3 regions of the Peribacillus sp. Bi134 genome follow, and region 3 is predicted to be linked to each of the others. Evidence: riboswitches for the same ligand, from Rfam matches in the RefSeq annotation. Region 3 holds a riboswitch; each other region holds the start of a gene.

The links. A riboswitch is a leader RNA that binds a small molecule or an ion and turns the genes downstream of it on or off. The one in region 3 is predicted to bind S-adenosylmethionine.
Region 1: it holds a riboswitch for S-adenosylmethionine, as region 3 does, so the genes downstream of both, LQ188_RS21030 (methionine ABC transporter ATP-binding protein) here and LQ188_RS02190 (YezD family protein) in region 3, are expected to answer to the same signal.
Region 2: it holds a riboswitch for S-adenosylmethionine, as region 3 does, so the genes downstream of both, mmuP (S-methylmethionine permease) here and LQ188_RS02190 (YezD family protein) in region 3, are expected to answer to the same signal.

Annotation. Positions count from the first base shown of each region.
Region 1 is NZ_CAKKLN010000009.1:159,878-164,147, forward strand. It holds gene LQ188_RS21015 (SDR family oxidoreductase) at 1-26, shown strand, start outside; gene LQ188_RS21020 (NAD(P)H-dependent oxidoreductase) at 92-637, opposite strand; gene LQ188_RS21025 (GNAT family N-acetyltransferase) at 1,060-1,527, shown strand; SAM riboswitch class I at 1,668-1,779, shown strand; gene LQ188_RS21030 (methionine ABC transporter ATP-binding protein) at 2,034-3,056, shown strand; gene LQ188_RS21035 (methionine ABC transporter permease) at 3,070-3,720, shown strand; gene LQ188_RS21040 (MetQ/NlpA family ABC transporter substrate-binding protein) at 3,742-4,270, shown strand, end outside.
Region 2 is NZ_CAKKLN010000001.1:293,820-298,089, reverse strand. It holds gene mmuM (homocysteine S-methyltransferase) at 1-288, opposite strand, end outside; gene mmuP (S-methylmethionine permease) at 285-1,673, opposite strand; SAM riboswitch class I at 1,757-1,859, opposite strand; gene LQ188_RS01450 (flavin reductase family protein) at 2,084-2,692, opposite strand; gene LQ188_RS01445 (alpha/beta hydrolase) at 2,710-3,318, opposite strand; gene LQ188_RS01440 (ring-cleaving dioxygenase) at 3,318-4,265, opposite strand.
Region 3 is NZ_CAKKLN010000001.1:461,489-465,758, reverse strand. It holds gene sat (sulfate adenylyltransferase) at 1-443, opposite strand, end outside; gene LQ188_RS02195 (phosphoadenylyl-sulfate reductase) at 473-1,189, opposite strand; gene LQ188_RS02190 (YezD family protein) at 1,358-1,501, opposite strand; SAM riboswitch class I at 1,672-1,780, opposite strand; gene ssuE (NADPH-dependent FMN reductase) at 2,062-2,595, opposite strand; gene LQ188_RS02180 (TetR/AcrR family transcriptional regulator) at 2,786-3,373, opposite strand; gene LQ188_RS02175 (SDR family oxidoreductase) at 3,548-4,270, opposite strand, start outside.

The DNA.
Region 1 (4,270 bases), on a different contig from region 3:
CTGCATTCCAGGCGGGAAGAGGATGAATTTTGTTTAATGATGCAAAAAGACTCCCAGCAGGCTCAAACCTACTGGGAGTCTTTTTTTATCATTAACGAGTATGATGATTATACCAGCTAATGAAATTATCGACGACCGTATCGATAAACTGGACAGTCGACTCATGTGTAAGCCTGCCTTCGTTATCGATTTTGTCATGCACTGCACCAACATATACTTCATTCCCTGGAAGGAGTGGGGAGGCGATGCCTATTGCGAATAAGATTTCACGCAAATGCAATTGAGCTTTAACCGTTCCTAATTGCCCCATTGAAGCACCCATGATCCATGATGGTTTGCCGATCAAGACTTTATCGACACGTGATAACCAATCGATTGCATTGCCCAATACACCTGGAATCGTACCGTTGTATTCAGGAGTTACCCACAAAACTGCATCTGCTTCGGCCACTTTGCTTTTAAATTCTTTTACAACTGATGGAGGGTCATTTTCAATATCTTGATCATAAAAAGGTAAATCCCGAATGTTCAATATTTCGAGATCGAACCGATCTTGATATCTAGATTGAATATATTTGGCAAGCTTAAGGTTGTAAGACTCTTTACGGATACTTCCCACTATTGCAACAACTTTCATCTTCAATACCTCCAATGATTTTTATAATGGATAATCATGTAAATGTATTCCACTTACCTATTATAATTGGAATGTAAATGAAAGGGAAAAAGGATGCTTGGAAAAAAGTTGAGTTAGAGCTTAATAAACAAATTCCTCTCGAACATTCATTCACTTAGGGTTACCCTGCAAAGTTAGACTCGAAAATTAAATAGATTTGTTTGTGCCAATCCAATCCCCATTACTAGAACTCACCAAACAATATTGCATTTGTTTTTAATTTAATATTATGGCCATTCCTATAGGGATTAAGGAAAAATCCTTTCAGAGAAAATGAAATAAGACGCTTGAAAAAGTAAATAATGAAATATCATGAAGACCGTAAGTGAAATGAGTTTTTTTGCTTGAAAACTATTTTACTAAAATGATAGGAGAGGATGAAGTTGATCTTTCGTACCATTGATACGAACAAAGATAAAGATATTATCATTAAATTCAGGAAAGATTCCTTTGTTGTAAGTTTTGGATCTGAGGCAGGTTTTGGAGATGAAAATACATATCTGCAACGAATGGAAGAAAGGGTCCGTAAATTCCCGGGGGGGCAGGTGATCATTGAAAAGGACCAAGTACCGATTGGGCAAATGGAACTTCGAATTCGGGCGTATGAAGGAACTGAGATCGGCTATGTAGATCTATTTTATCTTATTCCCGGATACCGCAGTAAAGGCCTTGGCAAGGAATTGGTTCGCTATGCAGAAAACTTTTTCGGGCGATTTAATGTATCCGAATATCATTTAAGGGTTTCTCCGGATAATCAAAGGGCGATTCGCTTATATAAGAATTCAGGCATGATGAAGATAAGGGAAGAAAATGAAATATACCCAGTATGGAGAATGGGCAAATCATTATAGAATATAAAATTTAAACTATATTAATATAATTTAAAAGTGTCAATCACTATACTGTGAAAATATTTTAACCGATGAAAAATATAGTTGACTTTAGAGAAATTAGAATATATAGTGAAGGACATAATTAAATATAACGTTAATTCTTATCAAGAGATGTGGAGGGACTTGGCCCTATGATACCTCGGCAGCGGGTTTTTACTTTTGTAAAAATACTGTGCTAATTCCAACGGACGAAAGTTTGAAAGATAAGAAGGAGCTTTTCTTAGATAATTAATTTAAGAGTTTACTCTTTTTTATATGTCTAAAGAGGCCTCTTCTGTCTGATGACGGAAGAGGCCTCTTTTGTTTATTCAAAATGTATATGGTTATTAGGAAATTTGGTGCAATTACTCATGAGTTTCGCATACTCGTGAGTTTCGAATTTAACCCTATCATTATGAAGCGTTGCAAAGCTCTTCTCTCTGGATAATGAATTCGTACAAATAAACAACATGGGGGGAGATTGGATGATTGAGTTTCAAAATGTTAAAAAGGTATATCAAACAAAGAAACAGACTGTCGAGGCTTTGAAGGGCATTAATTTGACAGTGGAAAAGGGGGATATATTCGGTGTAGTCGGTTATAGCGGGGCCGGGAAGAGTACGTTGATCAGGTTGGTCAATTTGCTTGAACATCCTTCAGATGGTTCGGTGATTGTTGGGGGCAAGGATTTAACCAAATTGAGCGCGAAGGAATTGCGGGCAGAAAAGAAAAAAATCGGGATGATCTTTCAGCATTTCAATTTGCTAAACTCAAAGACCGTTTTTGATAATATCGCCATGCCGCTGATTTTATCGGGAACCCCTGGTAAAGAAATCAAAAAGCGGGTAGGCGAGCTGTTGGAGTTCGTTGGCTTATCGAGCAAAGCAAAGAGTTATCCGGAACAATTATCCGGCGGTCAAAAGCAGCGGATCGGCATTGCGAGAGCATTGGCTACCAATCCATCGATCTTATTGTGTGATGAAGCTACCTCGGCATTGGATCCGCAAACAACGAGTGCTGTTCTGCAGCTCTTAAAGAAAATCAATAAAGAATACAATATTACCATTCTGTTAATCACTCATGAGATGTCTGTCATTCGGGAAATTTGCAATAAGGTAGCGGTCATGGAGGGCGGATGCGTCGTTGAACAAGGTTCGGTTTTCGAAGTTTTTGCGAAGCCGCAAACGGATATTGCAAAAAACTTCGTGAGAACGGTCATACATGACGAAATTCCACAAAGTTTCCTAAAAAGCATAGGGTCCCATATCCCGATTATTTGGAAAATTAACTTTATTGGGACTACTTCGGGTACTCCTTTGCTTTCAACCATCTCGAAGAAATATGATGTTCATTTAAGTGTTTTATCAGCCAATATTTCTGAAATTCAGGAAACGCCTTTCGGGAATTTGATCATCGAAGTGACCGGGAATAAAAATGAGGTGGACAAGGCTTATCAGTATATTAAAGATGAGGGGATTCTCGTCCAGGAGGTGCAGATAAATGGGTAATACGCTTTGGGGAATGGAAATAACGGCAGATCAGCTGTCGACAGCTTTCGGTGACACACTTTATATGGTAGCCATCTCATTGGTATTTTCCGGATTGATTGGTCTTCCGCTTGGTATCCTGCTTGTCATTACAAGAAAGGGCCATATCCTGGAGAATAAATGGGTCTTTAATGTATTGAACCCGATCATCAATATATTGCGGTCGGTTCCTTTCATCATCTTGCTAGTAGCACTTATTCCGTTTACCAGAATGATTGTAGGCAGTGCGATCGGAACGAATGCGGCCATTGTTCCGCTAATCTTTTACGCGGCTCCTTATATCGCCCGGCTTGTGGAGAACTCCCTGTTGGAAGTGGACAAAGGGATCATCGAGGCAGCTCAGGCGATGGGGGCGACGACATGGCAAATCATTTATCGTTTTTTGATTCCTGAGGGACTTAGTTCGTTGATCCTTACATTTACAACAGCGACAATCGGGCTTGTTGGATCTACGGCCATGGCAGGTGCCGTCGGTGCAGGCGGGGTCGGAGATTTAGCTTTGGCTTACGGTTATCAAAGGTTTGATACGATGACGATGATCGTCACAGTGGCGGCGCTCGTGATCATCGTTCAATTACTGCAATCCACCGGGAATTTTGTTTCAAGAAAAATCAGAAGAAGATAAAAATAACAGGAGGTAGGAGAAATGAAGAAAATCTTATTAACGATCATAGTATTGGCATTGGCCATCTTGTCTGCAGCATGCGGGAAAGAAGAAGGTGCATCAGGCGGTTCGGATGATGTGAAAACAGTAAAAGTCGGTGTCAGCAGCGGGGATACAAGAACATGGGAATACATTGTCGACATAGCGAAAGAGGAAGGGCTTAATATTGAACTGGTCACTTTCAATGATTATATCCAACCGAACCTTGCTTTAAGTGAAGGTGAAATTGATGCCAATTCATTCCAAACGGTCGCATACTTCGATGAATTCGTTCAAGACCAAAATCTGAAATTAGAGGCCATCGGGTCGACTGTCATTGCTCCTATGGGCCTTTATTCGAAAAAACATAAAGATCTCAAGGATCTTCCGGATGGCGCTACGATTGCCGTTCCGAATGAAGCAACGAACTTTGGCCGTGCACTGCTTCTTCTTCAGGAAGCTGGATTGATTACATTGAAAGAGGAATTCAATGGATCGGGATCATTGGAAATCATTAAGGAAAATCCGAAAA
Region 2 (4,270 bases), 170 kb from region 3:
CGTTTTCCGGATTAGCTCCAAAGCCTCTTTTTCTTGTATTCCGCGGAGTGCGAAACCTTCAACAGTGGCTTGGTAGCTAGCCGTAATCGCACAATCCGCTCCAGCACGAAAATAGTCAGAATGCACTTGATAAATCACTTCTGGATTTTCAAGTAATACACGTGCAGACCAGAGCGGGTCGTCCAAATCACATCCATGCCTCTCTAGCTCTGTAGCTAAAGCTCCGTCTAAAATCATGACTGAATGATCTCGTAAAATAGCGTCAATTGGGTTAGTTTTAATGTTCATGATTTACTCCTCTTTTCTTTATGGTTTTGTGTCAGATAATAACTTCCATAGCAAATCAAAATAAATGGAATGCCACAATATAGTGCAATTCGTTGTGTAGGATCAAATGCAATTCCTATGCAAGAAGCTAGGCATAGCATAAAAGAAACGATTGGTACGAGTGGATATAATGGCGTTCGATAAGCTAAGTCATTTACTGAATTTCCTTCGTTTATATATCGTCTGCGAAATAGAAATTGCGACATGCTAATACTCATCCAAACTACAACAACGGCTAGTCCAGAAATGGATACAAGCACTATGTAAACAGTATCCGGTGCAATAATACTCGAAAACAGGGCTAAGCAGCCGCCCAACATACTGAAAAGGACTGCATTTATCGGAACTCCCCGTTTTGTCAATTTTGCAAATATTGGTGATATAGTTTCCTTATCTGCAAGTGACCAAAGCATTCTGGATGCCGCATACAGTCCTGAGTTTGCAGCAGACAAAATGGCAGTTAATATAACAAAGTTCATAATATCCGCTGCATATGGCACACCAATCCGTTCAAGAACTGCCACAAAGGGGCTTTCTAATACGCTTGCATCCGAAATAGGCAATAATGCGGATAATACAACGATGGTTCCTACAAAAAAGATAATCAATCTCCATAATGTCATACGGATTGCCTTTGGTATCGTTTTTTCTGGATTCACAGTTTCTCCAGCTGCAATTCCAATTAATTCAGTTCCAGAGAATGCGAAATTCACCGCAAGCATCGTCATTATAATGGCAAAAGCACCATTCGGAAATAAACCTTCACTTGTAAAATTGGAGAATAACGGAGCGGATTGTGAATGAATTATTGGAATGAAACCTAGCATTACCGCTGCTCCCAAAATAATGAAAATCACAATGGCAAATACCTTTATAGACGCAAACCAGAATTCGGATTCAGCGAAAAATTTAACGGTCCACGCATTTAATGCCAAAACCAATATGGCAAATAGTGCACTCCATATCCAGACATTGATTGATGGAAACCATCTCTGCATCAACAATCCTGCAGCCGTGAATTCCGAACCAAGTGCAACTGTCCAAGTTAGCCAATACAACCAGGCTACTGTATACCCTGTCCCAGGACCTATGTATTTAGCTGAGTAGCTATGAAACGCACCTGTCTCGGGCATATGTACTGCCAGTTCCCCTAGACATAGCATGACTAGATAAACCACTAATGCCCCAATCAGATACGAAAGGATGGTGCCAAACGGGCCTGCCTGTTGAATCGTATAACCCGAACTTAAGAATAAACCTGTTCCAATCACCCCGCCAAGCGATAGCATTATTATATGCCGTGCCTGCATTTTCCTTTGAAAATCATGCTTCCTTTTGTTCTCCATTCTTACTCTCCTTTATCTTGCATCCAGAAAAAACGAAAACGCACTCTAAAAAAGAGTGCGTTACTGACAAATAAACACGTACGGTCTTATCTATCAAGGTTTCACCCCCTGGAATTAGCACAGTGTCATTGCAGACCTGTTGCTGAGGTTTCATAGGGCCAGTCCCTCCACCTCTCTGGATAAGAAATTATTTTTTTATAACTTTATCAATCTATGAAAAAATTGTCAAGTTTTGTTTCGGTTTGTAAAGGCTTCCTTTAAAATCCAAACGATCAACGCACCTTTGGCATAGATATGAACTTGTTTTTGGAACAGTCGCTTACATTATAGAATTGTAAATAATGCTAACCGGGAATAATTTTTAAAAAATGACGACACCTTAAAAGATGACGCCATTTTTCTTATATTCCTTAAGGTCTTTCAATTTCAAATAATTCTCCTAGTTTTGTATAAGTATGACCCGCTAATCTTGCTACTGGTTTTAGCCCATTCTGGTCAATTCGGCCATTATGGTAAATCTCCTGCTCTATATGATAGCAGACTATTTTCCCTATCAATAAATCACAACCAGGTTTATTCTTGGAACCTGCCAAAGGTATCGCATGCTCCAATGTGCATTCAAAGCGTACCTTCGCTTCTTGCAATCCTGGTACCGACACCTTATCACTAACAGCCTGAGTGAAATTGGTAAGACCCAATTCACTTTCGTCAGACGGGAGTTCCTCGGCCGTTCGATTTGCATCAGCAACATTGTCTTCATCAGTGATATGAACAACGAATTCACCTGTTTGAATTGCATTTCGGGCCGTGTCCTTCAAAACTCCTTCTTTCCGTTGAACAGAAATGGAAATCATCGGAGGATTGGAACTGACTATGTTAAAAAAACTGAACGGCGCTATATTGATTGTACCGGTTTCGGATTGTGTCGTGACCAGGGCTATTGGTCTCGGTATGATGCTTCCAGTCAAAAACTTATAATTTTCCCGTTCTGTAAGACTTTCAGGATTTACTGAAATCATCTTCATCCCTCTCATTCTTATAAAAAGTTCTTTTGAAACCATGAACTTGCTGCATCAACCTCTGAACGTGTTAACTGATGACCGTAATTTTCCCAGTGAACGTCCACCGCAGCACCCGCTTGCAGTAAAATCCGATTAAGTTCATCAGTTTCTGCTGCGGGGCAAATCGGATCGTTTTTACCTGCAGCAATGAATACAGGTATATCCGATAGGGACGGCAAAGCAATCCCGCGTCTAGGCACCATTGGATGATGAAGAATCGCTCCTTTTAATGCCCCTTCGAAATGGAACATCAAACTTGCTGCTATGTTTGCACCATTAGAATAACCTAATGCCACCACTCTGTCACGATCGAAGTCATATTGTCCGGACGCTGATTCCAAGAAGTCATAAAGCTCCTTCGTACGGAAAATCAAATCTTCTTCATCAAAAACTCCTTCAGCCAGCCGGCGGAAATAACGGGGCATTCCGTTTTCAAGTACATTTCCCCGTACGCTGAGTACGGATGATCCCGGTGAAACCATCTCCGATAATGGCAAAAGATCCGTTTCCGTTCCTCCAGTGCCATGTAAAAGCAAAAGCAACGGTGCATCTGGATTACTTCCTTTTTGAAAAATATGCTTCATCATTTATCCTCCTCTAGTACCCTCGGCACTGCCGGCAGTAACGTTTTCTCCATAATTTCCCTTTTTTCTTCAAGCCAAGGCGGCAGCATTAATTTACTACCCATCGTTTCCTTCGTTTCATCATGAGCAAAGCCAGGTGGATCTGTGGCAACTTCAAAGAGTATGCCTCCATCTTCCCTGAAATAAATGGCATCGAAGTATTGGCGGTCTTTAAAGGGTGTCACGCCATAGCCATGGTTTGCGATATGTTCCCTCCATTCTTTATGATCTTCATTATCGCTTGCACGCCATGCAAGATGATGAACAGTTCCCACTCCGATTTTCCCATTTGGCAAAACCGTTTTTTTAACATCTATCAAATTTCCGATGTCCGATGTTGATTTGAAGCGAATGAAATCGCCCTCTTCCCCCATCTTTTGCAAACCCATCACTTCCTCTAAAAGTTCCATCGTTTTGATCGGTTTAGACGTCAATAATACAGCACCGCCGAATCCCTTGATTGCCTTATCAGCTGGTACACCGCCGAATGACCACTCGCTATTTTTACCTTCTTTACGCTCAACCAGTTCAAGTTGCAATCCATGTGGGTCCTGAAATCCCAGATAATCCTCGCCGAAGCGTGAGATCTTTTCAAAGTCAATATTAAATTTACCCAAGCGCGTTTCCCAGAAGCCCAATGAACCTTCCGGAATGGCATATGTTGTTATCCCCACTTGTCCGGAGCCAATTGTCCCTCGGTATGCCCCAGGCCAAGGAAAGAAAGTGATGATAGTGCCCGGTGAACCTGATTCATCTCCGAAATATAAATGATAGGTGCCTGGATCATCAAAATTAACGGTTTTCTTCACCATACGCATTCCCAGCACTCCAGCATAAAAATCCACATTCTCTTGAGGATTGCCTACAATTGCGGTTATATGATGTATTCCTGCATTTTGCTTTTGCATGCCGA
Region 3 (4,270 bases):
CCGCCGGCATATACATCACCGCGGTTATATAAATTTTTCACTCCTGGATGCTTCTCATCATCCGTTTGATAAACTAATGTCGCTTCCAATTGCTTATCTGGTGTGTATATATCGGAAACGGAGAGAACCCCGTATGTTTCACCTTCATGAGTCAACGTTACTTCTTCACCTATAGTAAGGGTTTCGGCAGTTTCTTCGGTCAAAGGCAGCGTAATCGGGATGCTCCATACATGACCGCTGCTAAGCCTCATATCCTTGACCACTGTCTCATAGTCACTTTTTGTAAAGAATCCTTTAATTGGACTGTAGGCACCAGTGCCTATCAATTCAAGATCACTTAAAGCAATTTCATCGATTTCGATTGACTTTGTTATTTTACTAATATCATAATTTGGTTCCCAAAGATCGATTAGTGTTCCTCCGTGCGGTAAACTGATTGTCATGCTAATTTCCCCCTATGGTTTCTATTTATTTAAGATAAATGCAATCCGCATTCCGTTTTTTGAGCTCCTTGCCAACGGCCAGAGCGTAAATCATCTGCATTGAAGGCTGGTGCTGTACATGTTTTACATCCAATGCTCGGATATCCATTATCATGCAGGATATTATATGGAAGTCCGTTTTTATGGGCATAGCGCCAAACATCTTTCCATGTCCAATGTATAAGTGGACATATTTTAACTGACTTGAACTTATTATCCTTATTGATATACTCGGTCGAAGCCCTTGTCTCGGATTGCTCCCTCCGCAGTCCCGAAAGCCATGCTGTTGCCGTTGAAAGCACATCGGTAAGCGGAATGATTTTACGGATGTTACAGCACTTATTTGAATCTCTAACCCATAATTCATCCCCATATTCCGCTGCTTGTTCCTCAAGCGTCAAGGCAGGTTTCTTCATTTCTATCGAAAGCTTTGGATATCGCTTTTTCACTTGCTCGATCAATTGATAAGTTTCCTCAAAATGAACATCTGTATCAAGGAAAACTATTTTGGCAGAAGGATTGACCTTCGCCAATAAATCCGTAAGCACGATGCCTTCAATGCCAAAACTGCAAGCATAAATCAGTTCGTTTCCATAATGGTCATTCGCCCATTGCAGAACTTCCAAAGCACCTTTTGTCTCACTGTCTTCGGGAAATACAGGGAAATCCCCAGTGTTGAAATTTTCATAGTTTATTAATGCAGCCAACTTTGTAGCCCCCTCTAAAACTTGCTGTATCAGGTTAGAGTAACTGTTGATCAATACCCGTTGTAATCTTCTCCAGTTTGTTTGACTCTAGGAAAAAGAGACGAATCTAACCAATACTCTCTTTATATCAGTTAAACCCGCCTCTAGTTTTTCTAGTCAGCAGATACCTTATTTAATTCTTAATTTTTCATTTCTTTCCATTTGAATGATTTTACCATCCTGGACAATAAGTGTAATGGACCCATATTTCATAGAATTAAGCATTTCTTGAAGTCGTTCAAATATTTCTTCAAGCTGATTCTCTTTATCCAAGCCTGTTCCTCCTTTAAGAAAATCCGCGAATTTCTTATTTTCACCGCTGATCAAATGAATTTCTTAGATTTATATAATTCCAAACAACCTTACATTGTTATGGTTTGCCTACAACTTTCCAAAAAACAAAAATCTTTCCATGATGGAAAGATCCCAAGGTAAATATCTTTACCTTATCTTCCAAAATGATCAACATTTTGTTGGAGGTAGCACCTTGCATCGACCATGCAGGTTGCTGGACTTCAAAGGGCCAATTCCCTCCGTCGCTCTGGATAAGTTTTATTATTTTAAATATTAACATATATTTAATCCTTGTCAATGGAGTTTTCTTATAAAATAACTTGGTTTAATATTATGGATGAACTGTTATTTTTATACACACTATTCCGATTATGATTTTATGTTCATGTAAATATGAAAATAGACTCGTCTTTTTAGATAAAGCCTCCAAAAAAATGAGTCTATTTTCATTAACAAGCCTATAATTGGCGCCAGTCATCATCTGAAAAAATAATTTCTCGAATTCCAGTCCTTTTAAACGAAGGGATTACTCGAATTCATTAATTTCTTAACTGTATCGCTTCTACAAATTCTTGAACTTGACTCTGGACCCGATCAATTAAATGCAAATCATTTATCGGTTTTTCTGAATTCTGTTTATCTATTTCCTTATCAACAAAATAAATGCCCTGCAGCGGCTCGCCTTTTAATATTGAAATTAATGGTTTAAGTGCATAGTCAATCGCCAATAGATGCCTGTTACTTCCGCCAATCATGATTGGCAGTACTGGCTTACCCTTAAAAGCACCTTCTGGCAGCAAATCAATCAAGGCCTTCAATACACCTGTATAAGAAGCCTTATAAACCGGTGAACCAATAATGACACCTCTAGCTGCTTGAATTTTCTCTGAAAGCTTTAAGATATCTTCGCTATTATATTTGCCTTGGAATAAATCATCTGCTGAGAAATCCGTGATTGAGAAATAAGCTGTAGTAAATCCTTCGTTTTCGACTAATGATTGAATATGTTTTAGTGAAATGTCCGTTCTGGACGGAATAGCCGGACTTCCTGATAAAATTACGATATCGCTCATTTAATATACCCCTCCAATATTACATGATTGCCAGATAAAATCTTCGTAAAGCATTTCGTACAGTATGCATTTATCGTAATAGTCTGAAAAATATAAGTCAAATCTTACACTCTGGACATCTACTCTGAATGAAAAAAGAAACGGTCATATTTACGGCTTGATGCTCATGCCCTTAAATATGACCGTTTCATTATGTATGTTTTTGTTTGCCATGAATACCATATACCAAAAGTTGAGCAATGCTCTTAATTCGTTCAGAAGTAAAATATGGCTCCTTTTTCTGCTGGTGGATCTCATAATGTGTAGATAATGCCAATGTGAAAGAAATGATCCCTACATTAAATAGGATAATATCAGAGATATATTGTATCTCACCACTATCTATTCTCTTCTGTATTTCAATATGCCTGGCATTCGGCTTGAAAATCTGATCTACATATTGCTTCGAAATATCTTGATCGAATTGTGTTTCCCTGAATAGTATCGAAAATTGTTCTTTATTATCAAGAATTTTATTTATCATGGTGCAAACATGATTCTCCACTAAATCATCCGTGGATAGATGGCTAGTCCCATCTTCAGTTTCCTCTTTCTCATCAGGGGTAATTGTAGCTAATAGCAAATCTTTTTTGCTGTCAAAGTATTTGTAAATAGTAGCTTCGGAAACATTGCATGCAGAGGCAATTTCATTCGTTCTTGTCATGTCAAAACCTTTAGTGGCAAAAAGAGTCCGGGCTACATTTATGATTCGTTCTTTCGTTTGCTGCCCTTTTTTCAAAAATATCAACCTTCTTTTATGATGATAAGACCGGTGTCACCAATCTATTTAACATGATATCCCGATGGTATCAATCGGTCAATATTACCTTTGATTCATTAGAATTCAATATTCCCATATATCATAAATAGAAAACATCGTCTAAATTGGGACGAAGTTTTCTTTTACAGAAAATCACTTAAAGGATGCATAGCCATCATCGACCATGACTACACTTCCATTGATCGCATCCGCTTCCTCTAACGATAATAGATAGACGGCATTTGCAACGGCTTCTGGCTTAATTAATTTACCGCGCATTTGACTTGCATTCAATTTATCGATGATTCCCATATCTTTATAGCCTTGAATGATAGGAGTGTCAACCCCGCCTGGCGCAATGCCCACTACCCGTATGCCATAAGCACCCAATTCCAAAGCGGCGGTCTGTGTCATCATTCTTACAGCTCCTTTAGTCGCCTGATAGGCAAAGGTTCCGTGGGAAGCTAAGTAGCCAAACACAGAAGCGGTATTAATAATGACCCCCTTGTTACCTAGCTCCTTCATTTTCCGCCCTGCTGCCATGATTCCAAAGGCAACTCCGTGCTGATTCACTCCAATCGTTTTGAAGTAACCCTCCATATCTTGATTGAGGATCATACCGCCTGCACCGATGCCGGCATTATTAAACATGATATCGATCCTTCCGAATCTTTCCGCTGCTTTTTTGATTAAGGATTCAACATCCTCCTGCTTAGAAACATCCGTTTTTACAAAAATGGCCTCTCCGCCATCCGCTGTTATCTGTTCAACGGTTTCCTGTCCCATTTCTTCATTAAAATCCGCAACAACGACCTTGTCCCCTTTTGCTGCGAATTTCAAACATGTGGCTCGGCCAATACCGCTTGCTCCTCCTGT